DNA from 2 places in the Ligilactobacillus sp. LYQ139 genome. Region 1 is predicted to be linked to the other one. Evidence: predicted binding sites of a transcription regulator. Region 1 holds the regulator's gene; the other holds the start of a gene.
The links. The regulator LexA, encoded in region 1, represses DNA repair genes until DNA is damaged. The targets are predictions, from matches to a motif close to CNAACANNTGTTNG.
Positions count from the first base shown of each region.

Region 2: uvrB (excinuclease ABC subunit UvrB) is a predicted target of LexA. The motif match lies at 2,221-2,234, and genes of this name have one in related genera.

Region 1 covers NZ_JBJFZW010000002.1:213,028-220,853, reverse strand. The annotation lists gene ACI3E1_RS03225 (polyprenyl synthetase family protein) at 1-113, shown strand, start outside; gene ACI3E1_RS03220 (TlyA family RNA methyltransferase) at 110-922, shown strand; gene ACI3E1_RS03215 (arginine repressor) at 931-1,389, shown strand; gene recN (DNA repair protein RecN) at 1,393-3,060, shown strand; gene ACI3E1_RS03205 (YbhB/YbcL family Raf kinase inhibitor-like protein) at 3,148-3,657, opposite strand; gene lexA (transcriptional repressor LexA) at 3,675-4,298, opposite strand; gene ACI3E1_RS03195 (DUF896 domain-containing protein) at 4,449-4,709, shown strand; gene ACI3E1_RS03190 (YneF family protein) at 4,785-5,012, shown strand; gene ACI3E1_RS03185 (lysophospholipid acyltransferase family protein) at 5,165-5,794, opposite strand; gene ACI3E1_RS03180 (tRNA1(Val) (adenine(37)-N6)-methyltransferase) at 5,898-6,656, shown strand; gene ACI3E1_RS03175 (GIY-YIG nuclease family protein) at 6,640-6,927, shown strand; gene rpsB (30S ribosomal protein S2) at 7,073-7,826, shown strand, end outside.
Region 2 covers NZ_JBJFZW010000003.1:140,389-148,214, reverse strand. The annotation lists gene uvrA (excinuclease ABC subunit UvrA) at 1-150, opposite strand, end outside; gene uvrB (excinuclease ABC subunit UvrB) at 166-2,169, opposite strand; gene ACI3E1_RS04225 (DUF1659 domain-containing protein) at 2,379-2,588, shown strand; gene ACI3E1_RS04220 (DUF2922 domain-containing protein) at 2,621-2,866, shown strand; gene ACI3E1_RS04215 (hypothetical protein) at 3,183-3,527, opposite strand; gene ACI3E1_RS04210 (DUF4176 domain-containing protein) at 3,800-3,943, opposite strand; gene ACI3E1_RS04205 (hypothetical protein) at 4,534-4,818, opposite strand; gene ACI3E1_RS04200 (DUF4176 domain-containing protein) at 4,818-5,126, opposite strand; gene ACI3E1_RS04195 (hypothetical protein) at 5,158-5,712, opposite strand; gene ACI3E1_RS04190 (hypothetical protein) at 5,716-6,468, opposite strand; gene ACI3E1_RS04185 (hypothetical protein) at 6,734-7,276, opposite strand; gene ACI3E1_RS04180 (hypothetical protein) at 7,279-7,812, opposite strand; gene ACI3E1_RS04175 (hypothetical protein) at 7,812-7,826, opposite strand, start outside.

The DNA of each region.
Region 1 (7,826 bases):
TAACCATAGCGGTAATGGCGGCTCGGCGTTGTGTCCGGCAAATGGAACGGGTTGGTCTTGACGGAACGTTACTTGGCGAAATGCTGCGGTATTTTGAGGATGAGGTGCAATGACGAAGGAACGGGTTGATGTTTTATTAGTTAAACAGGGACTGTTTGCAACGCGCGAGCAAGCCAAGCGTGCGGTGATGGCCGGTGAAATTTTAGGAGCGAATGAAGAACGCCTTGATAAACCAGGAGTGAAAATTGACCCGACAACGAAACTTCATTTTAAGGGAACTAAAATGCCATACGTTAGTCGGGGGGGGCTCAAGCTCGCTAAGGCGTTGAAGGTTTTTCACCTTAGTGTCCGTAACCGAACGGTGCTTGACATTGGTTCGTCCACGGGAGGGTTTACGGATGTGATGCTCCAAAAAGGGGCGCAACTTAGTTATGCCCTTGATGTGGGAACCAACCAACTGGTGTGGCAACTGCGGCAGGATCCCCGGGTTGTTGTTATGGAAAATACCAATTTTCGGTACAGTAAACCTGCTGATTTTACCCACGGGCAACCGGAATTTGCTTCAATTGACGTTTCATTTATTTCGTTGGGGTTAATTCTTCCCCCGCTGCACGCAATTATTAAGGATGGGGGACACGTGGTAGCGTTAATTAAGCCCCAGTTTGAAGCAGGGCGTGATCGGGTTGGAAAACACGGAATTGTTCGTGAGCCAGCTGTTCATTGTGATGTGCTCCAGCATGTAATGGTTATGGCAACGGAAGCGGGATTTAACGTGTGCCACCTGGACTTTTCCCCGATTACTGGGGGGCACGGGAATATCGAGTTTTTGGTTGATTTACAAGCAACGGCGACCACCGCAACCATTGATCCTGCAATTGATCCGGTGGCTGTTGTGAAACAGGCACACGCAACGTTAAAGTAGGTGATTGAATGCAACGTCAGGCACGGCAACAAGCCGTAAAACGGTTATTGCAGGATGGGCAGTACCACAACCAAGCAGAAATTGTTACGGCCCTTGCACACCAGGGAATTCACGTTACGCAGGCGACGGTGTCCCGGGATTTAACTGCACTCCGGGTTGAAAAGGCGACGAACGCGGCGGGAGTTGGATATTACCGGCTTCCAACAGCAGAAGGTTCCCCCGTCTTACCTCGCCTTGAACGAACGGTTCGGGGGGCTTTGGTGGGAATTCGGGTGCACGACTCAATGTGTGCCCTCCAGGTTCTCCCCGGAAATGGCCCGGCGTTAGCGCATTTAATTGAGCAAGCGCAGTTTCCAACGGTTTTTGCAGCATTAGCAAACGATGCTATGGTGGTGGTATTTATGAATAATCCGGCGGTCGCTAAGCAGTTTGCGGATCAGGTTATGGCTTGGAGTAAGGAGGTGTAGGGCATGCTCCAGGAGTTAGAAATTCATGATTTTGCGATTATTGAGCAGTTAAACGTTACTTTTTATGACCAAATGACCGTGCTTACAGGAGAAACAGGAGCAGGGAAATCCATTATCATTGATGCCCTTGGGCTTCTTGCTGGGGGACGGGGCCTTAGCGAATTTATTAGGAAAGGGGCTCAAAGGGCGGTTTTACGTGGTCTTTTTGTTGTCCCAGTAGATGCACCGGTTGTTCAAGAGTTAACGGACAGGGGAATTTCTGTTAATGACGGTGAAATTCTCCTTGAAAGAAACCTTACCCGGGCGGGCCGGAACGTATGTCGTGTGAACGGGACCCTGGTAAATTTGGCAACGTTACGAGCGGTCGGGGAACGTTTGATTGATATTCACGGCCAAAATGAACACCAAGAGCTGATGCGACCCGAGACACACTTAGGATTGCTTGACGAGTATGCGCAGGAAACGAACACACTCCGGGAGCGTTACCAGGCTGTCTATAAGGATTATGAGCAACAACAGCAGGCCCTTAACCAGCGAAAAAAGGATGAACAAGCGTGGGCCCAACGACTTGATATGCTTGATTTTCAAGTAAAGGAAATTGAAGCAGCCCACTTAAAACCAGGCGAAGAGGAGGAATTGGCTGCTGAAAAGGAGCGCCTTGTTAACTACCAGGCGATTCACGATGCGCTTGAGCATAGTTATCAGTTACTTAACGGTCAGGCAGATGTCCTCGGCCATTTGGGGACGGCAATGGATGAGCTAGAGCAGGTGGCCCAGTATAGCGACCGGTTAACGCAGATTAGCGAAACAGTCGGTGCGGCGTTTTATAGCCTGCAGGACGTCGAGCGGGATATTGCGGATGAACGTGATAATTCGGCATGGGACGAAGGCCGCCTTGATGAAATTGAACAGCGTTTGGAAGTAATCCACCAATTAAAGCGGAAATATGGTGACTCAATTGCGGCTGTGTTAGAACATTACGAGAAAATTAAGCGGGAGCTTACGACGATGCAAGGAGAGGATGCTGACCTTCAGTCCCTTGAGCGAGGCGTGCAATCCATTAAGAAAAAGGCGCAAACCCTTGCAGACCAACTGACTACTGCCCGGAAAAAAGCGGCCCAGCGACTTGAACAGGCGATCCATGTTGAATTGGCGGCGTTGTACATGAACAAGGTTATTTTTAAAGTCCGTTTTAGTAAAGAAAAGCTAACATTTAACGGTCAGGATGGGGTTGAATTTTACGTTCAGACTAATCCAGGGGAAGAAATTGGTCCGCTGGCGAAAATTGCTTCGGGTGGAGAGTTGTCCCGGATAATGCTGGCGTTAAAGACAATTTTTGCACACCGGAAAAACGTTACCAGTATCATTTTTGATGAGGTGGATACCGGAGTAAGCGGCCGGGTAGCGCAGGCGATTGCTGAAAAAATTTACCAGATTGCCACTAATTCGCAGGTACTTTGTATTACTCATTTGCCTCAGGTGGCATCAATTGCGCAGCATCACTATTACATTGAAAAAATGGTGCGGGCAGGGCGTACAACCACGCACCTAACAGTGTTAAACGATGCGCAGCGGGTTGATGAGATTGCCCGGATGTTAGCTGGGAGCACGGTGACACCATTAACCCAGAAACATGCGCAGGAAATGCTGTCAGCAATGCAAAAAGAGTAAGAAAATAGTTATGTAAAAAGAGCAACGGGAGGGACTTACTGTCCCTCCCGTTGCTCTTTTTATTATGCTCGCTTCTTTCGTTTGGGGTTAATCAGCAGAATATGGAAGAGGTATCCGGGCGGTGTCAAGGACGTGGCCCTCCATGGCGTGCAGTAATTCATTCATCCAGTATCCTTGTGGGAGGGGGAGGAATGTGTCCAGCGCATATCCTGTAAGAAGGTAGTCATGAACGCCGTGCGGTGGTCGCGGTCCCGTATATCCTTGGCAAATTTCTGATGGGGCAGTCACAAACCTACTGGCATTACTATTCTTTCCCTGAATGAACTGGGCAGCGAGTTGTCGGCTTGCATCTTCGGGCAATACAGGAGTTGTTGCGGGAAGATTGGCAAGGGTCCAGTGGATCCAAGCAAACCCACATACGGGAATAGAATCATAGTCAACAAGGGTAAGGGCCAGCGTTTTGGTTGTTTTTGGGAAACCGGTAAATGTTACCGGAAACGACCGTACCGGATGATTAGCAACTTGGTCTGTTTGGGGCGCTCGGCTTCCAAACCGGTCAGCAAGATGCCCGTTAACGAGTGGAACTGTAATTTTCATATGAAGTCCCCCAATAATTAAATTGTATTACGATAAAGACCGATAACTTTTCCGAGAATGGTAATGTCAGGAAGAATAATCGGTGCCATGGTATCATTCTCAGGCTGTAGCCGGATATGATCCTTTTCTTTAAAGAACCGTTTGCACGTTGCTTCGTTTTCGGCTGTCATGGCAATAATAATATCGCCGTTATCAGCAAAACGTTGCTTGCGTACAATTACCTTATCTCCGTCAAGAATCCCCGCTTTTATCATACTCTCACCACGAATTGTTAGCATAAACAGGTCTTCGGCGGAACTAAATTCCGGGGGAAGCGGGAAAAACTCATCCGTATCTTCGATTGCTAAGATTGGTTGCCCCGCCGTAACGGTTCCAATTACTGGAATTTGTTTAGCGTGGGGGCGAATTCCTAATACTTCTTTTCCAGCAACGGTAACTTCAATGGCCCGGGGTTTAGTAGGATCCCGCTGAAGATAACCCTTCTTTTCAAGACGAGCAAGGTGGCCGTGAACGGTTGAAGTTGACGAGAGGCTAACAGCCTGACAAATTTCTCGTACGGTTGGCGGGTACCCCTGTTCATTAACGTGATCATAGATATAGCGTAAGACGGCAATCTGCCGCTTTTCGGTTGGTTGAGACATTTTATAACTCCTATAATAAGTACTCTCTATCGCTAGGATACCATAGAAGAACGCTGTGGTGCAAACGGATGTTCGCACCATGCTTGTACCACTCCGCGGTTTTCGGTAAAATAAATGGTGATAAATGTGTAAACAAAGGAGGAGTGGACAGTGGCAGATGAACGACAGGGGAAGATTCCGCAGGACTTAATTGATCGGATTAATGAATTAGCCCGGAAGAAAAAGGCGACGGGGCTTACCGTAGAGGAGCAGGCTGAACAAAAACGACTGCGGGAAGATTACCTAGCACGGTTTCGCGCAAACTTTCGGAGTCAGGTTGAAATGTTACAGGTATATGATAAAAACGGAAAAGAGGTCACGCCCGAAAAGGTTAAGCAGATTCAGCGGGACCGCGGGCTCCGGGACGATTAAGTGAAGCGGGTGTTGCTCCGCTTCTTATTATTATGTAGAATTGTTAGGTGAAAGTTTAGAAAGGGGAATTTTAGGATGTCAACAGGGATATGGATTCTAATTGTAGTAATTGGCGTAGTTGGCGGATTTGTAGGGGGCTTCTTTTTTACCCGGAAATACATGGAAAATTACTTCAAAAATAACCCGCCGTTTAACGAGCAAATGTTACGGACGATGATGGTTCAGATGGGACAACGCCCGTCAGAAAAGAAATTGCACCAAATGATGACAGCAATGAAGGCCAGCTACAAGAAGCAAAACTAATTATCGGGATGTAGGGGCGAAGAAAACGGGTATAGGGAAAATCGTAAAGCAGCGAGTCAATTCAGCCCGTTTATTTTGGCACTAGGTTATCCATCAGAAGTAAAGAGGTTAGGGCTTAACGCCCCAACCCCTTTATTTTTATTCACATTTGATCATTGTTTTTTAGTTTTAGTGGGATCCTGGTAAACATAATTTGGATCGATTTGGTTATCAAGCTGCTGGAAAGCAGTATTCATTTGTTCAAGGATCAGAGCTTGTTTGTCTTTACTAAGGCGTCCTTGCCCAACGGTGATCGGGTTACCAAACGCAATGGTTGATTTGTGGCGTTTTAATATGTCCCGGAATGTGAGGGGGCCTTGGTAAACGGCGGGGACAATTGGGACGTTGGCCATTTTGGCGATGAGAAGTACGCCACCCTTTAACTTTTGGGAGTGACGGGTTCCGGACGGAAACATAATGAGGGAGATATCCCGTTCTTTCAGCCACTTAACGGGGGTTTTAATTGCCTTCATGCCTGGTTTACTCCGGTCAACCGGAAAGGCGTTGAGGTGGGTAATCAACCAACGCAAGAGTGGGTTTTTGAAGAGCTCCTTCTTGGCCATGTAGCAAAATTGTTTAGGGGTTGCTGCCCATGAGAGGTAGACCATGTCAAACCAGGCGCGGTGCGGAGCAACAAGAATGTAGTTTCCCTCAGGAAGGCATTCTTTATTTAAAACGCGGGGTGCTCCGTTAATGATTCGGAGAAACGTGGTTCCGATAAAACGGATAAACGAGAAAAACACGGTGGTCATTCCTTTCGCATGTAATGGTAAAATTAAATCATGACTAGTATGCCGGATTTTTGTACCGGGTGCAAGAAGGAACTGGTGAAACGGAGGGGAAGTAGTGCAGGTAAGGTTACAGTCAGATGAGCGGATTGATCAGTTATATGCCCACGACATTCGAATTATTCAAAGCCCAAGTGTTTTTTCGTTTTCCCTTGACGCGGTGCTTCTAGCGGACTTTGCCCGCCCTATACTGAAAAGAACCGGGCAAGTTGTTGACCTCTGCGCGGGGAACGGCGCAGTGGGACTGTTTTTATCAGCAAAAACCCGGGCCACCATTACTGCTGTTGAGCTTCAGCCCCGGTTAGCTGATATGGCCCGGCGCAGTGTTTTGCTAAATAATTTAGAAAACCGGATGCGGGTATTAACGTTAGACCTGAATGATGCGTTTACGCGGATTCCTAAGGATTCGGTAGATACGGTTACGTGTAATCCCCCGTACTTTCCGGTAACCCCGGCAAGTAAGAAAAACCCCAACCGGTACCTTGCCGTTGCTCGTCACGAGTTAACGGTAACCCTTGAGCAGGTTATTCGAATAACTAGTGGGCTTTTAAAAACAAATGGGCATGCTTATTTGGTGCATCGACCGGACAGACTAGGTGAATTGATTATGCTGATGAGAGAATACCGACTTGCGCCTAAACGGGTACGGTTGGTTTACCCGAAGGCGGGCCGGGACGCCAACATTGTGCTGGTCGAAGGGATTAAGGATGGCCGTCCGGGAGGCATGCGGTTTGAACCACCAGTGCTAACTTACGGGAAGGACGGGCAGTATACGCCAGCAGTGAGGGAGATGTTGTACGGTGACGCCCACCAGTGAACAAAAATATTACTTTTACGTCCTGCTGTGCGCCGACCAGACGCTGTACGGTGGGTTTACGACGGACAAAAAACATCGGCTTGCTATGCATAACAGCGGACGGGGGGCCAAGTATACCCGTACCCGGCGACCGGTAAAGATGATTTATTCTGAGGAATATTCAACTAAATCAGCAGCCTTAAAAGCGGAGTATGCGTTCAAACATCAATCCCGCCACGCAAAAGTGTGTTTTTTACGCCAACATGGCGTAATTGTTTCCGAAAGGCGTTGAATTTTGGGAACAAATCCGGTAGACTAAAAAAGGCGTTGTTCGGCAACGCTAGTTTACACTCCGGTGGATGAAAGCGGGGGTGCTCGGATGAGTCCTTGTCTTCGTGGAGACCGGAGGAAGCAAAAACAATATGGAGGGAATTTCAATGGCAGTTATTACCATGAAGCAGTTGCTTGAAGCCGGGGTTCACTTTGGTCACCAAACCCGCCGGTGGAATCCAAAAATGAAGGAATACATCTTCACCGAACGGAACGGGATCTACATCATTGATTTACAGAAGACGGTTAAGTTAATTGATGAAGCCTACGACTACATGAAGGATGTTGCCGCAAACGACGGCGTTGTTCTGTTTGTAGGTACCAAGAAGCAGGCCCAGGACTCAATTGAAGAAGAGGCTAAGCGGTGTGGTCAGTTCTACGTTAACCATCGTTGGTTAGGGGGAACGTTGACTAACTGGAATACAATCCAGACCCGGATCAAGCGGTTAAAGCAGATCAAGAAGATGGCTGAAGACGGTACGTTTGACCGGCTTCCAAAGAAGGAAGTTGCTAAGTTAGAAAAGCAGCGTGACCGCCTGCAGAAGTTCCTTGGCGGGATTGAAGACATGCCGCGGATTCCAGACGTTCTGTTCATCGTTGACCCGCGGAAGGAACGGATTGCCGTTAAGGAAGCCCAGAAGCTGAACATTCCGATTGTTGCCATGGTCGACACGAACGCTGATCCGGATGAAATCGACGTTAAGATTCCGTCAAACGATGACGCTATCCGGGCCGTTCGTCTGATTACTTCAAAGATGGCTGACGCAATCGTTGAAGGTCGTCAGGGTGAAGACGACAACGATGTTACTGAAGAATCATTCAATAACAAGGATGATGCTAAGGCTGACTCAATTGAAGACA
Region 2 (7,826 bases), on a different contig from region 1:
CTCCGCATACAACGTGTCAAATGCCAGTGAACTCTTTCCGGAGCCGGATAATCCCGTTACCACCACTAACTTGTTCTTAGGAATCGTAACGTCAATGTTTTTCAAGTTATGTTCCCGCGCTCCGTGAATCACAATCTTATTCTGTCCCACACTTTCACCTTCCGTTTACTCACCAATCTGTAATTTCAATTCCATAATCGTATCCCGGAGCGTCGCGGCTTCCTCGTAGTTTAGTTCCTTGGCCGCCCGCTGCATCTGCTGCTTTAAGTTGTTAATCAACTCGTGCTGCTCGGCCCGGCTCATCTTGCTAAACTCAACCTCGTTTTCGGGTTCATCCGTATTTTCCGGTGTCCCGTTCGTCACTGAAATAGCCGCCCTAATCTTCTTCTTAATCGTGTGCGGTGTAATGTGATGTTCTTGGTTGTATTGCTGCTGGAGGGTCCGCCGCCGCTTCGTTTCATCAATGGCCGCCCGCATCGACGCCGTTACCTCGTCCGCGTACATGATGACGTGACCGTGCTCGTTTCGGGCCGCCCGCCCAATCGTCTGAATCAACGAGCGTTCGTTACGCAAAAAGCCTTCCTTGTCAGCGTCCAGGATAGCCACCAGGGAAACCTCCGGCACGTCAATCCCCTCCCGCAGGAGGTTAATTCCGACCAAGACATCAAACTTGCCGAGTCGCAGGTCGCGGATAATCTTCGTCCGCTCCAGCGTTTTAATATCCGAATGGAGGTACTTCACCTTAATTCCTAGGTCTTTAAGGTAATCCGTCAAATCCTCGGCCATCTTCTTAGTAAGGGTCGTGACAAACACGCGCTCGTTCAGGTCAACGCGCTTATTAATTTCCCCCACGAGGTTATCCATCTGGCCCATTACCGGCCGCACCTCAACCTTGGGGTCCAGTAACCCCGTTGGCCGAATAATCTGTTCGGCCACGTGGGTGGTTCGGTCTAGCTCGTACGGCCCGGGTGTTGCAGACATATAGATAATCTGGTGGACGTGCTGTTCAAACTCGTTAAGCTTTAACGGCCGGTTATCCACCGCACTAGGTAAGCGGAACCCGTAATCCACCAACACCTGCTTGCGCGCAAGGTCGCCGTTGTACATCCCGCGCACCTGCGGCATCGTCACGTGGGACTCGTCGACCACAATCAGAAAATCATCCGGGAAAAAGTCCAGCAACGTGTGCGGTGGTTGACCGTGTTTTCGGCCTTCCAATGGTGCTGAGTAGTTCTCAATCCCCGGACAGTACCCCATCTCGCGCAACATCTCAATATCATAGGTGGTCCGCTGCTTGAGGCGTTGGGCTTCCAGCAGTTTCCCCTCCTTTTCAAAGTAAGTCTCCCGCTCTTCGAGTTCCTGCTGGATAGCTTTGATCCCCGCATCCAGGTGCACCCCATCAATCATGAAATGGGATGCCGGGAAGATGGCCACGTGATCGCGGTCACCAAACACCTCACCGGTCAGCGGATCAATTTCACGCATCCGGTCAATTTCGTCCCCGAAAAATTCAATCCGCAACGCCCGCTCATCATGGGACGCCGGGAATACCTCGACGACATCACCGTGTACCCGGAACCGCCCCCGTTGAAAGTCAATGTCGTTACGGTCGTACTGAATATCAACCAACGCACGTAACAAATCATCCCGCTCAAGTTGCTGCCCAACCCGCAGGGAAATCACGTGTTTCTGGTATTCCACCGGATCCCCCAACCCAAAGATGGAGGAGACCGATGCCACCACAATTACGTCGTTGCGCTCCAACAACGAACTCGTCGCAGAATGCCGGAGCTTATCAATCTCATCGTTAATGCTGGAATCCTTCTCAATGTACGTGTCACTGGACGGAACATACGCTTCCGGTTGGTAAAAATCATAATAACTAACGAAGTATTCAACCGCATTGTGCGGAAAGAACTGCTTAAACTCGCTATACAACTGTCCGGCCAGCGTCTTATTATGGGCTAACACCAGCGTTGGCTTATTAGCCTGCGCAATCACATTAGAAATCGTGAAGGTCTTCCCCGTCCCGGTCGCCCCCAGAAGAATCTGTTCCTTCGTTCCGGCTTGAATTCCCGCTGTCAACTGCTGAATAGCCTGGGGTTGGTCCCCCGTCGGGCGGTACTTGGACACCAACTCAAACTGGCGGTCCGCCTGCCGTTCAATCATGCGCACTTCCCTCCATTCGTACTAACTTAAAGTAATTCTATTCTACCACGCCGAACATACTTTCGCATCACACCGACTACGCAAACCGCGTCCCGGATTACCACCTCCCCTTCTTTTTTTAACGAAATATTTTCTTCCCCGTCAAAAATTACCGGCTGCTTCGTTATTAAGAGTGTAAGCTTACAAAATAATCACCAGGAGGAAGCACCATGAATAACGATCATTGGAATAAACTCAGTATCCGGCTGGGATGCACCGTCAAGGACAGTGCCCGGTTACGCCAGCGGGCGTTTAACAACGTCAACCCCACGGCGACCGATCAGACCATTCAGCAGTTTGCTAAACTGATTAGTCAGCTAACCGATGAACCGGTTAAGACAATCATGTTGACAGGGAACCGCACGATTGCGGTTCAGTAGTCACCACCGCACCACTGAAAGGGGGAATTTAAATGAAAGTACTGAACCTCACGTTCCGGGATAGCCAGGGAAAAACACGTCGCGTTCGGCTCACCAACGTCACCACCGCCCATGATAAGGATACCGTTCACCAGATCATGGACCAATTGAGCGGACTTAAACTTTTTGTTGCTGCGGATGGCAGTGAACTGCTGGCACACCCAGTGGCCGCAGAGTACGTCGATACGACGGCTGCATCACTCTTCAAGGAAGAGAAAACAGCACCAGTGACACACTAAGCACACTGGTTACCGAACAAATGGGGATGGTTACAACCATCCCCATTTTATTTTGAAAAAATTATATTCTGTTTCTTAATTACGCCCAGTGTGCCCGGCTCCTGGCCCCCAAACCCTTTACGTCTCACCCCGCAGCCGCATCATCCGCGCCCATAACTGTCGACGCCACCGGTAAACCGTACCGGGGGCCACCCCGGCCTCGCAGGCAATCTCCCTAACCGATAAATTACGGGTCAAACGTCCGATTAAAAAGATGCGCTCTCCGGTAGAAGCCTCCTGCAAAACCTGGTTAAGAAGCTGCTGAGCTTCAATTGTTTCAGCCGGTAGAAAATGAGTTACCAGGTGCGCGCTGCCCCCCCCCCCCTACTGCGGCGGGGATTAGACCGTAATTGACGGTTTTTTGGTGACGCCGTTCCCGCCGGAGATAATCGATTAATCCCCACCGGATGCGCTGGCTGGCATACATAATAATCTGGTGTTCGTCTTGAGCGGTAAACCGGGCGCAATAGTCGGCGTAGGCCGCCGCGAAAAGCAACTGCCCCTCCACGAAAAGATCTTCATAAAGCGGACTCCCCGGAGTAAGGTGAAGCCGGTGCAAGGCTGCATGGATAACCCGTTCCCGCGACGAAGACAATACATATTCAAAATGGACTGGTTTCATTGGCTCCTCCTTGGGTTACCGAACAAAACCAGTCTATCAATTCAAATAATTTATGCGAGGTCAAATTGAACATAAAATGTGAAATTTAGATTCCTCGGTAAAAAATAATGCAATCCTATTTTAATATCATATCCCAGCACTTTCGTCCATATCCAATGCCACGCATTCCCCGATTAATTGCTCTACGTGATTAACTGGATTTCCAACCGATATTTTTGTGTGACCATTTTAGTAAAATCATCCTTATTGAAAAACGGCATCTCATCCCCCATCTATCTTATAGGATACAAGAATGCACCGTAATCATAATGACCCTTTTCCCCAGATATAGTACTTTCTGGCATGATTGATACAATTATTAATTTTGAATTGTTTTTTGAAAATTTTGTTTTCACAACCGAGCCAATCGGTAACATTGAAAACATCCCTTTTTATATATTTACCTTACATAACGAATACGTACATAAAGACCCTCTAGTATAAGGTATAACAGCATAGTATTCACATATACAATCATAAAAATCATCATAACATCATCTAATTGCAAATATGGATATTGGCCCCAATGAATTGTAGATAGTAGTACTAAATCCAACGGAATATATCCTAAAACAAACAGTAAACAATATTTAACATGAGAATTAATAACTTCCTCGTTTGGTTCAATTTTCTCGAACTGAGTTGCATCGTTCCGTCTATTAGCTTCGTAACCTAGTAAACCAATAATAATTGCAATCAACCACATCCACCAATGAAACGTTAGATGAAATCCACTTAACCAGTTAGTAAACGAATTAAAAAACGGAAGAGTACACATTACTCCCATTACAAAAGTAACTCCACGATTTGAAATGAAATCGTGTTTTAGCCGTACAAAGCAATGTTCTTGTTTGTCATAGCAAATTAATGTTTTATGTCCTTTACCATCATGATGTTCCTCATGTGCTTTCAGAAAACCATAGCGTAAAATTCGCGGCCTATCGTAGTTTCCCCTCTTCAAAACCTTTCACCCCACGTATCTATCTATTACCTTATTAATTTTGTCATCTAGTTTACTTGAAATATATATTCTAGCAATCGTTTCAACCGGGCCAAGAAATTCATCGAATGCTGAGAAAAAAGAATCAACTCCAAAATCAATTGCACCATCCACCACAGTCTTTAATGCAGTTAGTTCAAGAGATTTTCGTAATCCTTCACCTTCGTGAACTTCCTCAGCAAATAATAATGTTATTCCTGTCCTTTTTAGAGCATATTTGCCACTATCTTCCATATCCGACTGGTAAAACACTATTCCTCACGTTCCTTTGCAGTTAAATGGGGAATCTTAATCTCTCTCTTATTAATTTGACCGACCACATACTCGTCAAATTTACGCCATTGATTGTCGTCATACCCCTTGTAGACCACTTCAGTAACGTCATCGTCATTGAAAAACGCCATCTCATCCCCCATTTGTCCTATTGGATATAGGAATGCGCCGTAATCGTAATAACCTTTCTCGCCAGACATGGTACTTTCTGGCATGATTGATACAATTATTAGTTTTGAATCATTCTTTGAAAACTTTGTTTTTACAATTGAGCCAATCGGTAGCAATGAGAACCCTCCTTTTTATACGTGTATATTCTTACTTTACATAATGAGTACGCACATAAAGCCCTTCTATTATGATGCAAAGATATATAATGTTAAGCCATATAACCCAAAAGACAAGCAAAATTCCCCAAAAATCATAATTAGGAAACTGGTCTGCGCCCAACCAGAGAAGAAATATACTGAATGGAATAACTCCCAAAAAATACAACAAAACATAGACAACATTTGCATTAATTACTTTATCGCTTGCATCTATTCGCTCAAACTGTTCAGCATCATTACGCCGTTTAAACTCATAACTAACTAAACTGAATAAAATTACCGGGACAATCATCCACCAATGAAATGTTATTTTCACCTTAGATAAAAGATTTACAAAAGGACTTCCGATTGCTACTAATCCCAAAAAAGCTAACCCTCGAGATGCCATAAAATCGTGCTTTAAACGCACGAAGCAATGTTCCTGCTTATCGTAGCAAATTAATGTCTTATAACCTTTTCCGTCATGATGTTCTTCATGCGCCTTTAAGATACCGTATCTCAAAAACCGTGCTTTATCGAAATTTCCACGTCGTATTTTAAGCATAGCTTACCCCACAAATTTATCTATCTCACCGTTTATATAATCATCTGCTTTAACAGATAATCCTATTCCTAAAACTGTCCCTAGTGGTCCATCAAAAGCATCTGTAGCCGTTCCGAATCCTTCAAGGACAAGATCAACAACACTATCCGCCGCAACCTTTAGTGCCGTTCGTTCCAGCGATTTTTTAAGCCCTTCTCCATCATGCATATCTTCAGCAAACATTAATACTGCACCAAGTCTCTTTAGAGCTACTTTTCCACCGTCTTCCATAAATTCACCTATTCCACCACCAAGGCGTTTTAAAAACATTGATACGCTTCCTAGATGTTCACCAAGGTAGGCCGAATGTTCTGCAATCTTTCCAACTCCGTTTCCTGCATAAGCTATCAGTTTACCCTCACCAGATTCAAAACGGTCCATCCATCTTTCGGTCTTGTTAAGTCCCTTTGCTAAGATTCCGTTAGCAATGAAATCACGGTGGCGCTTCTCCACATCACGTGCCCACTTCAAATCTTTGCTACTGGGGGTCTTCATCACAGTGCAACTTGGATCAGTAATATTTTTTGATTGAAGCTGTTGAGCCGCAGCGTTTATATCCGCAAATGTTCCGGTTAACCCGGTAAAGAAACGTGTTGACTCACCACTAAACTCAATTAAGTGCTCTTTAATTCGCTCACATTTTTCCAAGCAATACGAATTTTGGCTTATTTGCGTTTCAAGCGAATTTGTAGCTGGACCATCCCCTGGACCAGTCATTTTATCCAAAGCATGGTTTAATTTGTCTCTCTCCTATTTATAATTCGGTAACACCAACTCGTCCCCCCTTTAAATACAATTACATACTCACTTTACATAGCGAATACGTACCTCCTAATACAAGGTAGTATACGTACATAAGAGCAAAAATAGTTATAATATCGTCAATTATAAGCATAGATATTGTCCTCAACGAATCGTAAACAATAGCATCCAATCCAATGAAACAAAATTATGTTTTAATCGTATAAAACAATGTTCCTGCTTAGTCGTTGATATTCCTCAATCGCTTCCCCATTCTAATAACCTGGGCGTAAAACATGGTAATAATTGTCATTCCAATATATACATCAAAAAATTCGATGCAGTAATTAAATACGCACATCCCAAGCGTATAACTCGTTATGTACATATATATTCCTACCAAACTAATAAGAAAAAGTATTAATGCGACTGTCAAAACACGCCGATTCCACGTGCTTACCACACATTTACTAATAATACGATGTGAAACACCTACATTTTGATGGTTAACAATTACAATATCAGCAGCAAAAATCCCCACTGTAATAAGCGCCACAGTTACTTCCCAATACCAGTGAATGTGCATTGGAACATCATAAAAAAGTGATCCTAGAATTGGCGCTAATAAAATTGGAAGAAAAATGGCAACCTCTTTATATGAATTTGAGACACTTCCTGCCGATTCTAAAAAAATATTTTTTTGGCAATCATACAAAATTTGTTTACGCCGTTTTTGATTTTTATTCTGGATTACCCCATACATTAAGTACCTAACATTTTTCATAATTAAAAATCCTTATCAATAAATTGATTTATCTTGTTATTAACAAATTTATCAACTACAGTGTCTGCAACTACACCTGTAGTAACACCTGCTACAGACCCAACCGGGCCACCAAAAAATCCTTCTATAGCGGTAGTCCCAGTGTCAATTATTCCATCCAAAACTATGTCTGTCCCGGTGGTTGCTATGACTTTAGCCGTTGCTTTAATTTTGCTTCGTGTATCTTTAAAATCATCGTACGCTGTGAATCCTAGCCCAACTAATGCTAATGCTTTACTATCAGCAAACTTCTCTACTTTGCCACCAACATATTTTGCACCATGAGAAATTTTTTCAAAATCTGACGCTAAATATGATGAATGTTTAGATGCCCAATGAAATCCTTTGCCAACTAAACCTACTGCACGTCCATAAGAGTGTTTAAATAAATCTAATCCTTTATCAGTTGCATGTAATACGTGATGTCCTTCATACTCCCAATGCTTCTTTTTTATATCATGTGCCCATTTCAAATCTTTACTACTTGGGGTCTTCATCACAGTACAACTTG